DNA from 4 places in the Lysinibacillus sp. 2017 genome. Region 1 is predicted to be linked to each of the others. Evidence: a T-box and tRNA genes for the amino acid it is inferred to sense, from the RefSeq annotation. Region 1 holds a T-box; the other regions hold tRNA genes.

The links. The T-box of region 1 lies ahead of leuS (leucine--tRNA ligase). A T-box ahead of a tRNA ligase gene usually reads a tRNA of that ligase, here a tRNA-Leu.
Region 2: it has a tRNA-Leu gene. The T-box ahead of leuS (leucine--tRNA ligase) is inferred to sense a tRNA for this amino acid. The anticodon was not compared.
Region 3: it has a tRNA-Leu gene. The T-box ahead of leuS (leucine--tRNA ligase) is inferred to sense a tRNA for this amino acid. The anticodon was not compared.
Region 4: it has a tRNA-Leu gene. The T-box ahead of leuS (leucine--tRNA ligase) is inferred to sense a tRNA for this amino acid. The anticodon was not compared.

The regions. Positions count from the first base shown of each region.
Region 1 is NZ_CP029002.1:2,830,004-2,833,320, forward strand. Features, by position in the region: gene leuS (leucine--tRNA ligase) at 1-1,478, opposite strand, end outside; T-box leader at 1,605-1,821, opposite strand; gene DCE79_RS13735 (MDR family MFS transporter) at 1,873-3,042, opposite strand; gene DCE79_RS13740 (tRNA modification radical SAM protein MnmL/YtqA) at 3,180-3,317, shown strand, end outside.
Region 2 is NZ_CP029002.1:305,739-309,055, forward strand. Features, by position in the region: rRNA gene DCE79_RS01385 (23S ribosomal RNA) at 1-1,418, shown strand, start outside; rRNA gene rrf (5S ribosomal RNA) at 1,543-1,658, shown strand; tRNA gene DCE79_RS01395 (tRNA-Gln) at 1,682-1,756, shown strand; tRNA gene DCE79_RS01400 (tRNA-Lys) at 1,772-1,847, shown strand; tRNA gene DCE79_RS01405 (tRNA-Leu) at 1,867-1,951, shown strand; tRNA gene DCE79_RS01410 (tRNA-Arg) at 1,969-2,045, shown strand; tRNA gene DCE79_RS01415 (tRNA-Met) at 2,136-2,212, shown strand; tRNA gene DCE79_RS01420 (tRNA-Met) at 2,240-2,314, shown strand; tRNA gene DCE79_RS01425 (tRNA-Asp) at 2,318-2,393, shown strand; tRNA gene DCE79_RS01430 (tRNA-Gly) at 2,397-2,470, shown strand; tRNA gene DCE79_RS01435 (tRNA-Ile) at 2,476-2,549, shown strand; tRNA gene DCE79_RS01440 (tRNA-Asn) at 2,562-2,637, shown strand; tRNA gene DCE79_RS01445 (tRNA-Glu) at 2,639-2,710, shown strand; partial or broken gene DCE79_RS18695 (IS5/IS1182 family transposase) at 2,867-3,034, opposite strand; gene DCE79_RS01455 (CdaR family transcriptional regulator) at 3,297-3,317, shown strand, end outside.
Region 3 is NZ_CP029002.1:225,763-229,079, reverse strand. Features, by position in the region: gene DCE79_RS01075 (S-layer homology domain-containing protein) at 1-550, shown strand, start outside; tRNA gene DCE79_RS01070 (tRNA-Glu) at 699-770, opposite strand; tRNA gene DCE79_RS01065 (tRNA-Asn) at 773-848, opposite strand; tRNA gene DCE79_RS01060 (tRNA-Ile) at 859-935, opposite strand; tRNA gene DCE79_RS01055 (tRNA-Phe) at 948-1,023, opposite strand; tRNA gene DCE79_RS01050 (tRNA-Asp) at 1,046-1,121, opposite strand; tRNA gene DCE79_RS01045 (tRNA-Ser) at 1,144-1,236, opposite strand; tRNA gene DCE79_RS01040 (tRNA-Ala) at 1,256-1,331, opposite strand; tRNA gene DCE79_RS01035 (tRNA-Pro) at 1,339-1,415, opposite strand; tRNA gene DCE79_RS01030 (tRNA-Arg) at 1,442-1,518, opposite strand; tRNA gene DCE79_RS01025 (tRNA-Leu) at 1,543-1,631, opposite strand; tRNA gene DCE79_RS01020 (tRNA-Gly) at 1,639-1,713, opposite strand; tRNA gene DCE79_RS01015 (tRNA-Lys) at 1,760-1,835, opposite strand; tRNA gene DCE79_RS01010 (tRNA-Thr) at 1,843-1,918, opposite strand; tRNA gene DCE79_RS01005 (tRNA-Val) at 1,929-2,004, opposite strand; rRNA gene rrf (5S ribosomal RNA) at 2,015-2,130, opposite strand; rRNA gene DCE79_RS00995 (23S ribosomal RNA) at 2,230-3,317, opposite strand, start outside.
Region 4 is NZ_CP029002.1:1,531,673-1,534,989, reverse strand. Features, by position in the region: tRNA gene DCE79_RS07190 (tRNA-Glu) at 1-27, opposite strand, end outside; tRNA gene DCE79_RS07185 (tRNA-Asn) at 30-105, opposite strand; tRNA gene DCE79_RS07180 (tRNA-Ile) at 118-191, opposite strand; tRNA gene DCE79_RS07175 (tRNA-Gly) at 197-270, opposite strand; tRNA gene DCE79_RS07170 (tRNA-Phe) at 274-349, opposite strand; tRNA gene DCE79_RS07165 (tRNA-Asp) at 355-430, opposite strand; tRNA gene DCE79_RS07160 (tRNA-Met) at 434-508, opposite strand; tRNA gene DCE79_RS07155 (tRNA-Met) at 532-606, opposite strand; tRNA gene DCE79_RS07150 (tRNA-Met) at 629-703, opposite strand; tRNA gene DCE79_RS07145 (tRNA-Met) at 727-801, opposite strand; tRNA gene DCE79_RS07140 (tRNA-Met) at 825-899, opposite strand; tRNA gene DCE79_RS07135 (tRNA-Met) at 924-998, opposite strand; tRNA gene DCE79_RS07130 (tRNA-Met) at 1,023-1,099, opposite strand; tRNA gene DCE79_RS07125 (tRNA-Ala) at 1,124-1,199, opposite strand; tRNA gene DCE79_RS07120 (tRNA-Pro) at 1,208-1,281, opposite strand; tRNA gene DCE79_RS07115 (tRNA-Arg) at 1,287-1,363, opposite strand; tRNA gene DCE79_RS07110 (tRNA-Leu) at 1,389-1,473, opposite strand; tRNA gene DCE79_RS07105 (tRNA-Lys) at 1,493-1,568, opposite strand; tRNA gene DCE79_RS07100 (tRNA-Gln) at 1,575-1,649, opposite strand; tRNA gene DCE79_RS07095 (tRNA-His) at 1,676-1,751, opposite strand; tRNA gene DCE79_RS07090 (tRNA-Trp) at 1,778-1,851, opposite strand; tRNA gene DCE79_RS07085 (tRNA-Tyr) at 1,860-1,943, opposite strand; rRNA gene rrf (5S ribosomal RNA) at 1,987-2,102, opposite strand; rRNA gene DCE79_RS07075 (23S ribosomal RNA) at 2,253-3,317, opposite strand, start outside.

The sequences.
Region 1 (3,317 bases):
CATTGTGGCATTGTATTTGTTTCACGACGCCCTTTTAAGCCTGTTATAGGGTCTACTACATTTACCCATTCTTCAATATTTGCAAGTGGTGATTCACCTGTACCTGAAGGATGGATATTTGTTGTTTTTGGTAGCTCTAATGGCAGCTGATCAACAGGAACAGTTGTCATTGTACCATCTTCCCAGTGAATTACTGGAATTGGCTCGCCCCAATAACGTTGACGACTGAATAACCAGTCACGTAGACGGTACGTAATTTTCTTTTCACCCACACCGTTTTCTTGTAACCATTCGATAGCTTTCGCGATACCATCAATTTTATTTAAACCATCTAGGAAGCCTGAGTTAATGTGTACACCGTCACCAGTGAACGCTTCTTTCTCGATGTCGCCACCTTCTAATACTGCTTTAATTTCGATGCCAAATTCTTTTGCGAATTCATAGTCACGCTCATCATGTGCAGGAACAGCCATGATTGCACCTGTACCATAAGTAGATAGTACGTAATCTGCAATCCAAATCGGCATTTTTTCACCGTTAATTGGATTGATTGCATAAGCACCCGTAAATACACCTGTTTTTTCTTTTGCTAAATCTGTACGTTCAAGGTCAGATTTTAATGCCACTTTTTCTAAGTAAGCTTCTACTGCAGCTTTTTGTTCTGGTGCTGTAATATCTGCTACTAGCTTATGTTCTGGAGCTAATACACAGTATGTCGCACCAAATAATGTATCTGGACGTGTTGTGAACACTTCAAATGAAGCATCTGTTCCATCTACTGCGAAGCGAACTTGTGCACCTTCAGAACGACCAATCCAGTTACGCTGCATTTCTTTGATTGATTCTGGCCAATCTACCTCTTCTAAATCATCAATTAAACGGTCTGCATATTTTGTAATACGTAGCACCCATTGACGCATTGGACGGCGTACTACTGGGTGATTTCCACGTTCAGAAAGACCATCGATTACTTCTTCATTAGCAAGTACTGTACCTAATGCTTCACACCAGTTTACAGCTACTTCATCCACATAAGCTAAATCCATCTCCACTAATTTCGTGAAAATCCATTGTGTCCATTTGTAGTATGAAGGGTCTGTTGTATTAATTTCACGATCCCAGTCATAAGAGAAGCCAAGCTCTTGAATTTGACGTTTGAACGTCGCAATATTCTTCGCAGTAAATTCAGCTGGGTCATTCCCTGTATCAAGTGCGTACTGCTCCGCTGGTAAACCAAAAGCATCCCAGCCCATTGGATGAAGTACGTTATAGCCTTGCAGACGTTTGAAACGAGATAAAATATCTGTTGCTGTATAACCTTCTGGGTGACCTACGTGTAGACCAGCACCTGATGGGTACGGAAACATGTCTAATGCATAGAATTTTGGTTTATCGGCTTCATTTTCTGTTTTGAATGTTTTGTTAACATCCCAATATTGCTGCCACTTTTTTTCGATTTTTTGATGATTAAAGCTCACAATTTTTCCTCCTCGTAATGTAAATTATTCTGTGACTTTAGACGATACTGCGTTATTTTTATAATCTTAGCTAATTTAACAGAATATTTCAAAAATAAAAAAACTCGCCCCATTCTTAAATAAATAAGAAGGGACGAGAGGATTTAAAACTCCCGCGGTACCACCCAAATTAGTGACACAGCACTCAGCTTGATTTTCTTAACGCGAATACACGGCTTTTAGCTACTATCAATTTCACTAAAGCAAACTCCGAGGCGAGTTCAATTTAACACTTACTAGCTTCCACCACCTACTAGCTCTCTAAAAAGTGCGACCATTTACTATTCCTCATCACAGTCAAATCTATTATTTCTATTCATTTTAGCGGATTCACTGGAAAAGTACAAGTAACTGTTTAAAGATCCGCCTTTTGTAAACCCCGATCAAATAATAAGCAAGGAATAATCGCAAGGAGGATTAATACAAACAATATGAACATCAATACTTGCATTCCATAAATATCGACCATCGCACCGCCAAACAGCGGCCCAATCATTCGGCCAATTGTAGATGCACTATTCACTAATCCTTGATAAAAGCCCTGTTGCCCTGGTGGTGCTAACTTGTTTGCAATCATCGGAATAACGGGTGTAAAGAACACTTCACCAAATGTTAAAACGACCATCGCTGCTGCAAACATTTTAAAGCTACCTGCAAAATACACAACCATATAGGAAATAGACATTAATAGTAATCCGAATATGAGCTGATGTTTTATTTTCTTTTCCCAATGGGTAACGAGTGGTTTAATAATCGGCTGAATCGCCACGATCATAAAGCCATTGATTGTCCATAATAAGCTATATTGCGATAAACTCATGCCAAGTCCTTGTGTATACGAAGAAATCGTTGCGCTCCATTGAGAATAGCTTAACCAGCATATTACTAGTGAAATACTTAAAATACTAATCGCAATGATAGGCGCTTTATTGCGTGTTTTTTTAGTATCATCTGCCATTGATTTTGTCGCCATTCTACTTGAGTCAAAACGCTTGTATGTTGTCACAACGATTAAAAAGAATAAAATATAAGCAATTAAATTCGCACTAAAAACATAGTCAAATTTAATATCTGCTACTATTCCTGCCAATGCTGGTCCAATTGCAACCCCTACATTATTTGTTAAAAAGATGGCATTAAACGCACGTCGACCACCTTCTGGCCATGCACTCCCTGCAATTGCATAAATTGCTGGATACACCATTCCTCCGCTAAAGCCAAGTAGCGTTAAAAAAATGACATATTGGGGCCAGTCATGCCAAATGGTTAATAATGTAATCGAAATTAAATTTAAAACAACCCCAATTAAAATCGCTTTATATCCACCTAATTTATCAAACAAATATCCACCGATTAAGTTTCCAAATACACCTGCTAATGAATTTAGCATGAGAACAAACCCAGCGATTGTTAATGTTTTTCCTAAATGATCATGTATATAAATACTATTTAAAGGCCATAAAAATGAATTGCCGACCGTATTAACAAAGGTGCCAAGTATTAAAAACCAAACTATTTTAGGCACGTGTTTTCCTCCCTTTACAACTTTTATCCAAACTCCAAGTTTATTCCTGTTGAGAAAAATGTACAAGAAAAAGATTTTCTAATAGTACAGACTGTAGCTACATGATAAAATAAAATGTTAGAGGAGTGAACAGACTAATGACTGAAATAAATTTTCCTTTCCCGTCTGATGGAAAGCGTTATTATACATGGAATCGTTATTTAAGAAATGAATTTGGTAAGAAGGTTTATAAAGTAGCACTTGATGCAGGCTTTGATTGTCCTAACCGTGACGGC
Region 2 (3,317 bases), 1.2 Mb from region 1:
CTCTGTTCAAGCAGTAAGGCGTGTATGTAGGCAAATCCGCATACTTTAACGTTGAGCTGTGATGACGAGCTCGTATGAGCGAAGTTCCTGATTTCACGCTGCCAAGAAAAGCCTCTATCGAGGTGAGAGGTGCCCGTACCGCAAACCGACACAGGTAGTCGAGGAGAGAATCCTAAGGTGTGCGAGAGAACTCTCGTTAAGGAACTCGGCAAAATGACCCCGTAACTTCGGGAGAAGGGGTGCTCTTTAAGGTGAATAGCCATGAAGAGCCGCAGTGAATAGGCCCAGGCGACTGTTTAGCAAAAACACAGGTCTCTGCAAAACCGTAAGGTGACGTATAGGGGCTGACGCCTGCCCGGTGCTGGAAGGTTAAGAGGAGTGGTTAGCGCAAGCGAAGCTGCGAATTGAAGCCCCAGTAAACGGCGGCCGTAACTATAACGGTCCTAAGGTAGCGAAATTCCTTGTCGGGTAAGTTCCGACCCGCACGAAAGGCGTAACGATCTGGGCACTGTCTCAACGAGAGACTCGGTGAAATTATAGTACCTGTGAAGATGCAGGTTACCCGCGACAGGACGGAAAGACCCCGTGGAGCTTTACTGTAGCCTGATATTGAATTTTGGTACAACTTGTACAGGATAGGTAGGAGCCAGAGATTCCGGAGCGCCAGCTTCGGAGGAGGCGTCAGTGGGATACTACCCTGGTTGTATTGAACTTCTAACCCATACCCCTTAGCGGGGTAGGAGACAGTGTCAGGCGGACAGTTTGACTGGGGCGGTCGCCTCCTAAAGAGTAACGGAGGCGCCCAAAGGTTCCCTCAGAATGGTTGGAAATCATTCGAAGAGTGTAAAGGCATAAGGGAGCTTGACTGCGAGACCTACAAGTCGAGCAGGGTCGAAAGACGGGCTTAGTGATCCGGTGGTTCCGCATGGAAGGGCCATCGCTCAACGGATAAAAGCTACCCCGGGGATAACAGGCTTATCTCCCCCAAGAGTCCACATCGACGGGGAGGTTTGGCACCTCGATGTCGGCTCATCGCATCCTGGGGCTGTAGTCGGTCCCAAGGGTTGGGCTGTTCGCCCATTAAAGCGGTACGCGAGCTGGGTTCAGAACGTCGTGAGACAGTTCGGTCCCTATCCGTCGTGGGCGTAGGAAATTTGAGAGGAGCTGTCCTTAGTACGAGAGGACCGGGATGGACACACCGCTGGTGTACCAGTTGTTCTGCCAAGAGCATCGCTGGGTAGCTATGTGTGGACGGGATAAGTGCTGAAAGCATCTAAGCATGAAGCCCCCCTCAAGATGAGATTTCCCATTACGCAAGTAAGTAAGACCCCTGAAAGACGATCAGGTAGATAGGTTCGAGGTGGAAGTGTGGTGACACATGGAGCTGACGAATACTAATCGGTCGAGGACTTAACCACATTTTATTGCACAACTCAATGAAACGTTTATCCAGTTTTGAAAGAACAATTCTTTCTAAAAGGAACGTCTACTAAGAACGTCACGTCCTGTGACAACGTAGACGCCAGTACATCCGTGTACAAGTGAAGTGATGATGGCAAAGAGGTCACACCTGTTCCCATACCGAACACAGAAGTTAAGCTCTTTAGCGCCGATGGTAGTTGGGGGTTTCCCCCTGCGAGAGTAGGACATCGCTTCGCTTATTTTTTTTGGGAAAAATTATTGGGGTATAGCCAAGCGGTAAGGCAACGGATTTTGATTCCGTCATGCCCTGGTTCGAATCCAGGTTCCCCAGCCATTTTTATCTTTTTGAGTGCCATTAGCTCAGTTGGTAGAGCATCTGACTTTTAATCAGAGGGTCGAAGGTTCGAGTCCTTCATGGCACACCAGTTTTATAATATATCTGCTGCGGGTGTGGCGGAATTGGCAGACGCACTAGACTTAGGATCTAGCGCCGCAAGGCGTGGGGGTTCGACTCCCTTCACCCGCACCATTTTCCTTTAATATAATGCGCTCGTAGCTCAATTGGATAGAGCATCTGACTACGAATCAGAAGGTTGTAGGTTCAAGTCCTGTCGAGCGCACCATATATTTTTAAAATGAAATGATGAATTCTGAATGTGACTCAGTATTCAATTTTCTAGTAACCATCATAAAGAATAACCAATTAATTTTCTGGCGGTGTAGCTCAGTTGGCTAGAGCACTCGGTTCATACCCGAAAGGTCGTGGGTTCGACTCCCTCTGCCGCCACCAATTTTTTCTGAAACCTTATAGTATTATCGCGGGGTGGAGCAGTGGTAGCTCGTCGGGCTCATAACCCGAAGGTCACAGGTTCAAGTCCTGTCCCCGCAACCAAATGGTCCCGTGGTGTAGCGGTTAACATGCCTGCCTGTCACGCAGGAGATCGCCGGTTCGATCCCGGTCGGGACCGCCATATGCGGGTGTAGTTTAATGGTAAAACCTCAGCCTTCCAAGCTGATGTCGTGAGTTCGATTCTCATCACCCGCTCCAAGTTAGGGCCTATAGCTCAGCTGGTTAGAGCGCACGCCTGATAAGCGTGAGGTCGATGGTTCGAGTCCATTTAGGCCCATCATAGTATTTTTCCGAAGTAGCTCAGTTGGTAGAGCATCCGGCTGTTAACCGGCAGGTCGCAGGTTCGAGTCCTGCCTTCGGAGCCATGGCCCGTTGGTCAAGCGGTTAAGACACCGCCCTTTCACGGCGGTAACACGAGTTCGATTCTCGTACGGGTCATATATAAGTATGTAGCATATGCTGCATACTTTTTTTGTGTTTCAAGCGAGTTATTTCAGTGATTGTCAAAAGTTCCTGGTTAAAAGATTGAATTCTTTAATAACAATTCTTTGCTATCTTCAACTTTATAGATGGTCAGTAATTGGAGAGTGGGGCCGAGATAAGAAACCCACAATCCAAACGAAATAGAGGATCATGGACCAAGCGCTTAACTAAGTCCTTTACAGTTGGAATGCGTTCTATAATACGAATAATCAGCGATTGAATCATCGCACCGTAATTTAATTCACGTGGCGCACCACGCATTGTCTTTTTAGAAAACAACTGAAAAATCGATTGTACATCGAATTTGGCAAGAATCGCATCGAAACGGCGAGAACTCTCCATTTTCATTAATTCACAAATAGACTTATTTGTTTTACAATAGTCATAGGGCATTCACCTCTTGGGTAATTTTGGTTTGGTCACTCGAATTATACCAAATTGGGGAGGTGCCCTTTTTTTATTGTTTAAAGACCCTTGATACCGAAGGGATAAAAATTATGAAATTAACTCATATGTGAAAATTAGATGTAGGAGGGATTAAATGTTAGAAAATGTGGCACAA
Region 3 (3,317 bases), 1.1 Mb from region 1:
TACAAATTTAGCGAAGTTTTACGGTGCAACGAATAATTTAACACGCGCACAAGTCGTAGCACTATTCTTCAATTTACAATCGAAAACCTACTTTTATATCTCAGATCCAGCTGAAAACAGTTATAGTAATCCCAATGGCGTTGCTCTAAATACAAGAGCAAACAACGCACGAAACGCAGTTGACTCATCATTACGTAAAGGAAAAAACTGGTCCCTAACCCCAGATAAAAATCCAAGCAAAACATGGAACGGGGATTATTCATACGAGTCAGATGCTACCGATTCAAAAGGTCGTTTCTTAACGATTACAAATAGCACAAAAAATAGTTTCTCTGTTGCATACAATACGTTTGACGGTTGGGCTTCTGGTTCTGCAGAAGGAACAGCAACGATTGTATCCGATACAAAGGCACGCATGTCAAAGACCAGCAATGGTGACCGTTGTATTATTGAATTCCAAAAACAAGGTACTGGCATAAAAACTACTGAGTTTAACTGTGAAAATGCACGTGACAAAGGTACAAATTTCAATGGCATATTAAAACGTTAATTAAACTAAAATAACAGGCTACTTCAATTTGTACAATTGAAGTAGCCTGTTATTGCTTATCTTATTCACATTTCCTTAGAAATTTATACTTTCTTATCCACTAGAACAAAAAAGCACACCGCAAATGCGATGTGCTTCTTTATATATATGACCCGTACGAGAATCGAACTCGTGTTACCGCCGTGAAAGGGCGGTGTCTTAACCGCTTGACCAACGGGCCAATGGCTCCGAAGGTAGGACTCGAACCTACGACCTGCCGGTTAACAGCCGGATGCTCTACCAACTGAGCTACTTCGGAACAATTTATATGGTGGGCCTAAATGGACTCGAACCATCGACCTCACGCTTATCAGGCGTGCGCTCTAACCAGCTGAGCTATAGGCCCATATAAAAAATATGGTGGGTTTGGACGGAATCGAACCGCCGACACTTAGAGCTTCAATCTAATGCTCTACCAACTGAGCTACAAACCCACTATAAAATTTCATAAAAAAATGGCGGTCCCGACCGGGATCGAACCGGCGATCTCCTGCGTGACAGGCAGGCATGTTAACCGCTACACCACGGGACCAACATTAAGTAAATTATGAAAATGGAGGAGGTAGAGGGATTCGAACCCCCGCGCGGTTTAACCCGCCTGTTAGTTTTCAAGACTAATCCCTTCAGCCAGACTTGGGTATACCTCCGAAGAAAAAAATAAATATATGGTGGAGCCTAGCGGGATCGAACCGCTGACCTCCTGCGTGCAAGGCAGGCGCTCTCCCAGCTGAGCTAAGGCCCCATTATAATGGTCGGAATGACAGGATTCGAACCTACGACCCCTTGGTCCCAAACCAAGTGCTCTACCAAGCTGAGCTACATTCCGAATTTGTCATTTCATTTAAAAATATATGGTGCGCTCGACAGGACTTGAACCTACAACCTTCTGATTCGTAGTCAGATGCTCTATCCAATTGAGCTACGAGCGCTAAATTTTTTGTTTAAAGTAAAAATGGTGCCGAGGGCCGGAATCGAACCGGCACGGTGATCACTCACCGCAGGATTTTAAGTCCTGTGCGTCTGCCAGTTCCGCCACCCCGGCATTTTTTTGGAGCGGAAGACGAGGTTCGAACTCGCGACCCCCACCTTGGCAAGGTGGTGTTCTACCACTGAACTACTTCCGCAAAATGCATAAGATATTTTTATTCTGACAGTTATGAAATTAAAAACTGGTGTGCCATGAAGGACTCGAACCTTCGACCCTCTGATTAAAAGTCAGATGCTCTACCAACTGAGCTAATGGCACTCTATAGTGGTGCCGGCGAAAGGAGTCGAACCCTCGACCTACTGATTACAAGTCAGTTGCTCTACCAACTGAGCTACACCGGCACTATAGAAATGGTGGAGGATGACGGGCTCGAACCGCCGACCCCCTGCTTGTAAGGCAGGTGCTCTCCCAGCTGAGCTAATCCTCCATATATTCTAGCGAAGCGACGTCCTACTCTCACAGGGGGAAACCCCCAACTACCATCGGCGCTAAAGAGCTTAACTTCTGTGTTCGGTATGGGAACAGGTGTGACCTCTTTGCCATCATCACTTCACTATGACATGGATGTCATGTTAAAGAACATCCGTGTATATGTAGAAAGAATTGTTCTTTCAAAACTGGATAAACGTTTCATTGAGTTGTGCAATAAAATGTGGTTAAGTCCTCGACCGATTAGTATTCGTCAGCTCCATGTGTCACCACACTTCCACCTCGAACCTATCTACCTGATCGTCTTTCAGGGGTCTTACTTACTTGCGTAATGGGAAATCTCATCTTGAGGGGGGCTTCATGCTTAGATGCTTTCAGCACTTATCCCGTCCACACATAGCTACCCAGCGATGCTCTTGGCAGAACAACTGGTACACCAGCGGTGTGTCCATCCCGGTCCTCTCGTACTAAGGACAGCTCCTCTCAAATTTCCTACGCCCACGACGGATAGGGACCGAACTGTCTCACGACGTTCTGAACCCAGCTCGCGTACCGCTTTAATGGGCGAACAGCCCAACCCTTGGGACCGACTACAGCCCCAGGATGCGATGAGCCGACATCGAGGTGCCAAACCTCCCCGTCGATGTGGACTCTTGGGGGAGATAAGCCTGTTATCCCCGGGGTAGCTTTTATCCGTTGAGCGATGGCCCTTCCATGCGGAACCACCGGATCACTAAGCCCGTCTTTCGACCCTGCTCGACTTGTAGGTCTCGCAGTCAAGCTCCCTTATGCCTTTACACTCTTCGAATGATTTCCAACCATTCTGAGGGAACCTTTGGGCGCCTCCGTTACTCTTTAGGAGGCGACCGCCCCAGTCAAACTGTCCGCCTGACACTGTCTCCTACCCCGCTAAGGGGTATGGGTTAGAAGTTCAATACAACCAGGGTAGTATCCCACTGACGCCTCCTCCGAAGCTGGCGCTCCGGAATCTCTGGCTCCTACCTATTCTGTACAAGTTGTACCAAAATTCAATATCAGGCTACAGTAAAGCTCCACGGGGTCTTTCCGTCCTGTCGCGGGTAACCTGCATCTTCACAGGTACTATAATTTCACCGAGTCTCTCGTTGAGACAGTGCCCAGATCGTTACGCCTTTCGTGCGGGTCGGAACTTACCCGACAAGGAATTTCGCTACCTTAGGACCGTTATAGTTACGGCCGCCGTTTACTGGGGCTTCAATTCGCAGCTTCGCTTGCGCTAACCACTCCTCTTAACCTTCCAGCACCGGGCAGGCGTCAGCCCCTATACGTCAC
Region 4 (3,317 bases), 1.3 Mb from region 1:
GTGTCTTAACCGCTTGACCAACGGGCCAATGGCTCCGAAGGTAGGACTCGAACCTACGACCTGCCGGTTAACAGCCGGATGCTCTACCAACTGAGCTACTTCGGAAAAATACTATGATGGGCCTAAATGGACTCGAACCATCGACCTCACGCTTATCAGGCGTGCGCTCTAACCAGCTGAGCTATAGGCCCTATTTTGGAGCGGGTGATGAGAATCGAACTCACGACATCAGCTTGGAAGGCTGAGGTTTTACCATTAAACTACACCCGCATATGGTGGGTTTGGACGGAATCGAACCGCCGACACTTAGAGCTTCAATCTAATGCTCTACCAACTGAGCTACAAACCCACAAATGGCGGTCCCGACCGGGATCGAACCGGCGATCTCCTGCGTGACAGGCAGGCATGTTAACCGCTACACCACGGGACCATTTGGTTGCGGGGACAGGACTTGAACCTGTGACCTTCGGGTTATGAGCCCGACGAGCTACCACTGCTCCACCCCGCGATAATACTATTATTTTGAAAAGTTGGTTGCGGGGACAGGACTTGAACCTGTGACCTTCGGGTTATGAGCCCGACGAGCTACCACTGCTCCACCCCGCGATAATCTATTATTTTGAAAAGTTGGTTGCGGGGACAGGACTTGAACCTGTGACCTTCGGGTTATGAGCCCGACGAGCTACCACTGCTCCACCCCGCGATAATCTATTATTTTGAAAAGTTTGGTTGCGGGGACAGGACTTGAACCTGTGACCTTCGGGTTATGAGCCCGACGAGCTACCACTGCTCCACCCCGCGATAATCTATTATTTTGAAAAGTTTGGTTGCGGGGACAGGACTTGAACCTGTGACCTTCGGGTTATGAGCCCGACGAGCTACCACTGCTCCACCCCGCGATAATACTATTATTTTGAAAAGTTTGGTTGCGGGGACAGGACTTGAACCTGTGACCTTCGGGTTATGAGCCCGACGAGCTACCACTGCTCCACCCCGCGATAATACTATTATTTTGAAAAATTTGGTGGCGGCAGAGGGAGTCGAACCCACGACCTTTCGGGTATGAACCGAGTGCTCTAGCCAACTGAGCTACACCGCCAGTATCTTTATTTGTTAATCTTTATGGTGGAGCCTAGCGGGATCGAACCGCTGACCTCCTGCGTGCAAGGCAGGCGCTCTCCCAGCTGAGCTAAGGCCTCATTTGTGATCGGAATGACAGGATTCGAACCTACGACCCCTTGGTCCCAAACCAAGTGCTCTACCAAGCTGAGCTACATTCCGTAAAATGGTGCGCTCGACAGGACTTGAACCTACAACCTTCTGATTCGTAGTCAGATGCTCTATCCAATTGAGCTACGAGCGCTAAACTATTATTTTAAAATTAAAAATGGTGCGGGTGAAGGGAGTCGAACCCCCACGCCTTGCGGCGCTAGATCCTAAGTCTAGTGCGTCTGCCAATTCCGCCACACCCGCAGCAGACATATTATAAAACTGGTGTGCCATGAAGGACTCGAACCTTCGACCCTCTGATTAAAAGTCAGATGCTCTACCAACTGAGCTAATGGCACTAAAAATGGCTGGGGAACCTGGATTCGAACCAGGGCATGACGGAATCAAAATCCGTTGCCTTACCGCTTGGCTATACCCCAAAGTTTTTAATTTTTTATATTAAAAATGGGGCGACTGATGGGAATCGAACCCACGAATGCCGGAATCACAATCCGGTGCGTTAACCACTTCGCCACAACCGCCACTATTATATTGTTTATTTAAAAATTGGCAGGGGCAGTAGGAATTGAACCCACACTGACGGTTTTGGAGACCGTAGTTCTACCTTTAAACTATGCCCCTATAAAAAGTGGTGGAGGGGGGCGGATTCGAACCGCCGAACCCTAAGGAGCGGATTTACAGTCCGCCGCGTTTAGCCACTTCGCTACCCCTCCGACATAATAGAGCTTTATACATTATACTTTTTATAAAAATTAAGCGAAGCGACGTCCTACTCTCACAGGGGGAAACCCCCAACTACCATCGGCGCTAAAGAGCTTAACTTCTGTGTTCGGTATGGGAACAGGTGTGACCTCTTTGCCATCATCACTTCACTTTGACATGGATGTCATGGCGTCTACTTTGCCACAGGACGTGGCGCTCTTAGTAGACGTTCCTTTTAATTTAAAGAACATCCGTGTATATGTAGAAAGAATTGTTCTTTCAAAACTGGATAAACGTTTCATTGAGTTATGCAATAAAATGTGGTTAAGTCCTCGACCGATTAGTATTCGTCAGCTCCATGTGTCACCACACTTCCACCTCGAACCTATCTACCTGATCGTCTTTCAGGGGTCTTACTTACTTGCGTAATGGGAAATCTCATCTTGAGGGGGGCTTCATGCTTAGATGCTTTCAGCACTTATCCCGTCCACACATAGCTACCCAGCGATGCTCTTGGCAGAACAACTGGTACACCAGCGGTGTGTCCATCCCGGTCCTCTCGTACTAAGGACAGCTCCTCTCAAATTTCCTACGCCCACGACGGATAGGGACCGAACTGTCTCACGACGTTCTGAACCCAGCTCGCGTACCGCTTTAATGGGCGAACAGCCCAACCCTTGGGACCGACTACAGCCCCAGGATGCGATGAGCCGACATCGAGGTGCCAAACCTCCCCGTCGATGTGGACTCTTGGGGGAGATAAGCCTGTTATCCCCGGGGTAGCTTTTATCCGTTGAGCGATGGCCCTTCCATGCGGAACCACCGGATCACTAAGCCCGTCTTTCGACCCTGCTCGACTTGTAGGTCTCGCAGTCAAGCTCCCTTATGCCTTTACACTCTTCGAATGATTTCCAACCATTCTGAGGGAACCTTTGGGCGCCTCCGTTACTCTTTAGGAGGCGACCGCCCCAGTCAAACTGTCCGCCTGACACTGTCTCCTACCCCGCTAAGGGGTATGGGTTAGAAGTTCAATACAACCAGGGTAGTATCCCACTGACGCCTCCTCCGAAGCTGGCGCTCCGGAATCTCTGGCTCCTACCTATCCTGTACAAGTTGTACCAAAATTCAATATCAGGCTACAGTAAAGCTCCACGGGGTCTTTCCGTCCTGTCGCGGGTAACCTGCATCTTCACAGGTACTATAATTTCACCGAGTCTCTCGTTGAGACAGTGCCCAGATCGTTACGCCTTTCGTGCGGGTCGGAACTTACCCGACAAGGAATTTCGCTACCTTAGGACCGTTATAGTTACGGCCGCCGTTTACTGGGGCTTCAATTCGCAGCTTCGCTTGCGCTAACCACTCCTCTTAACCTTCCAGCACCGGGC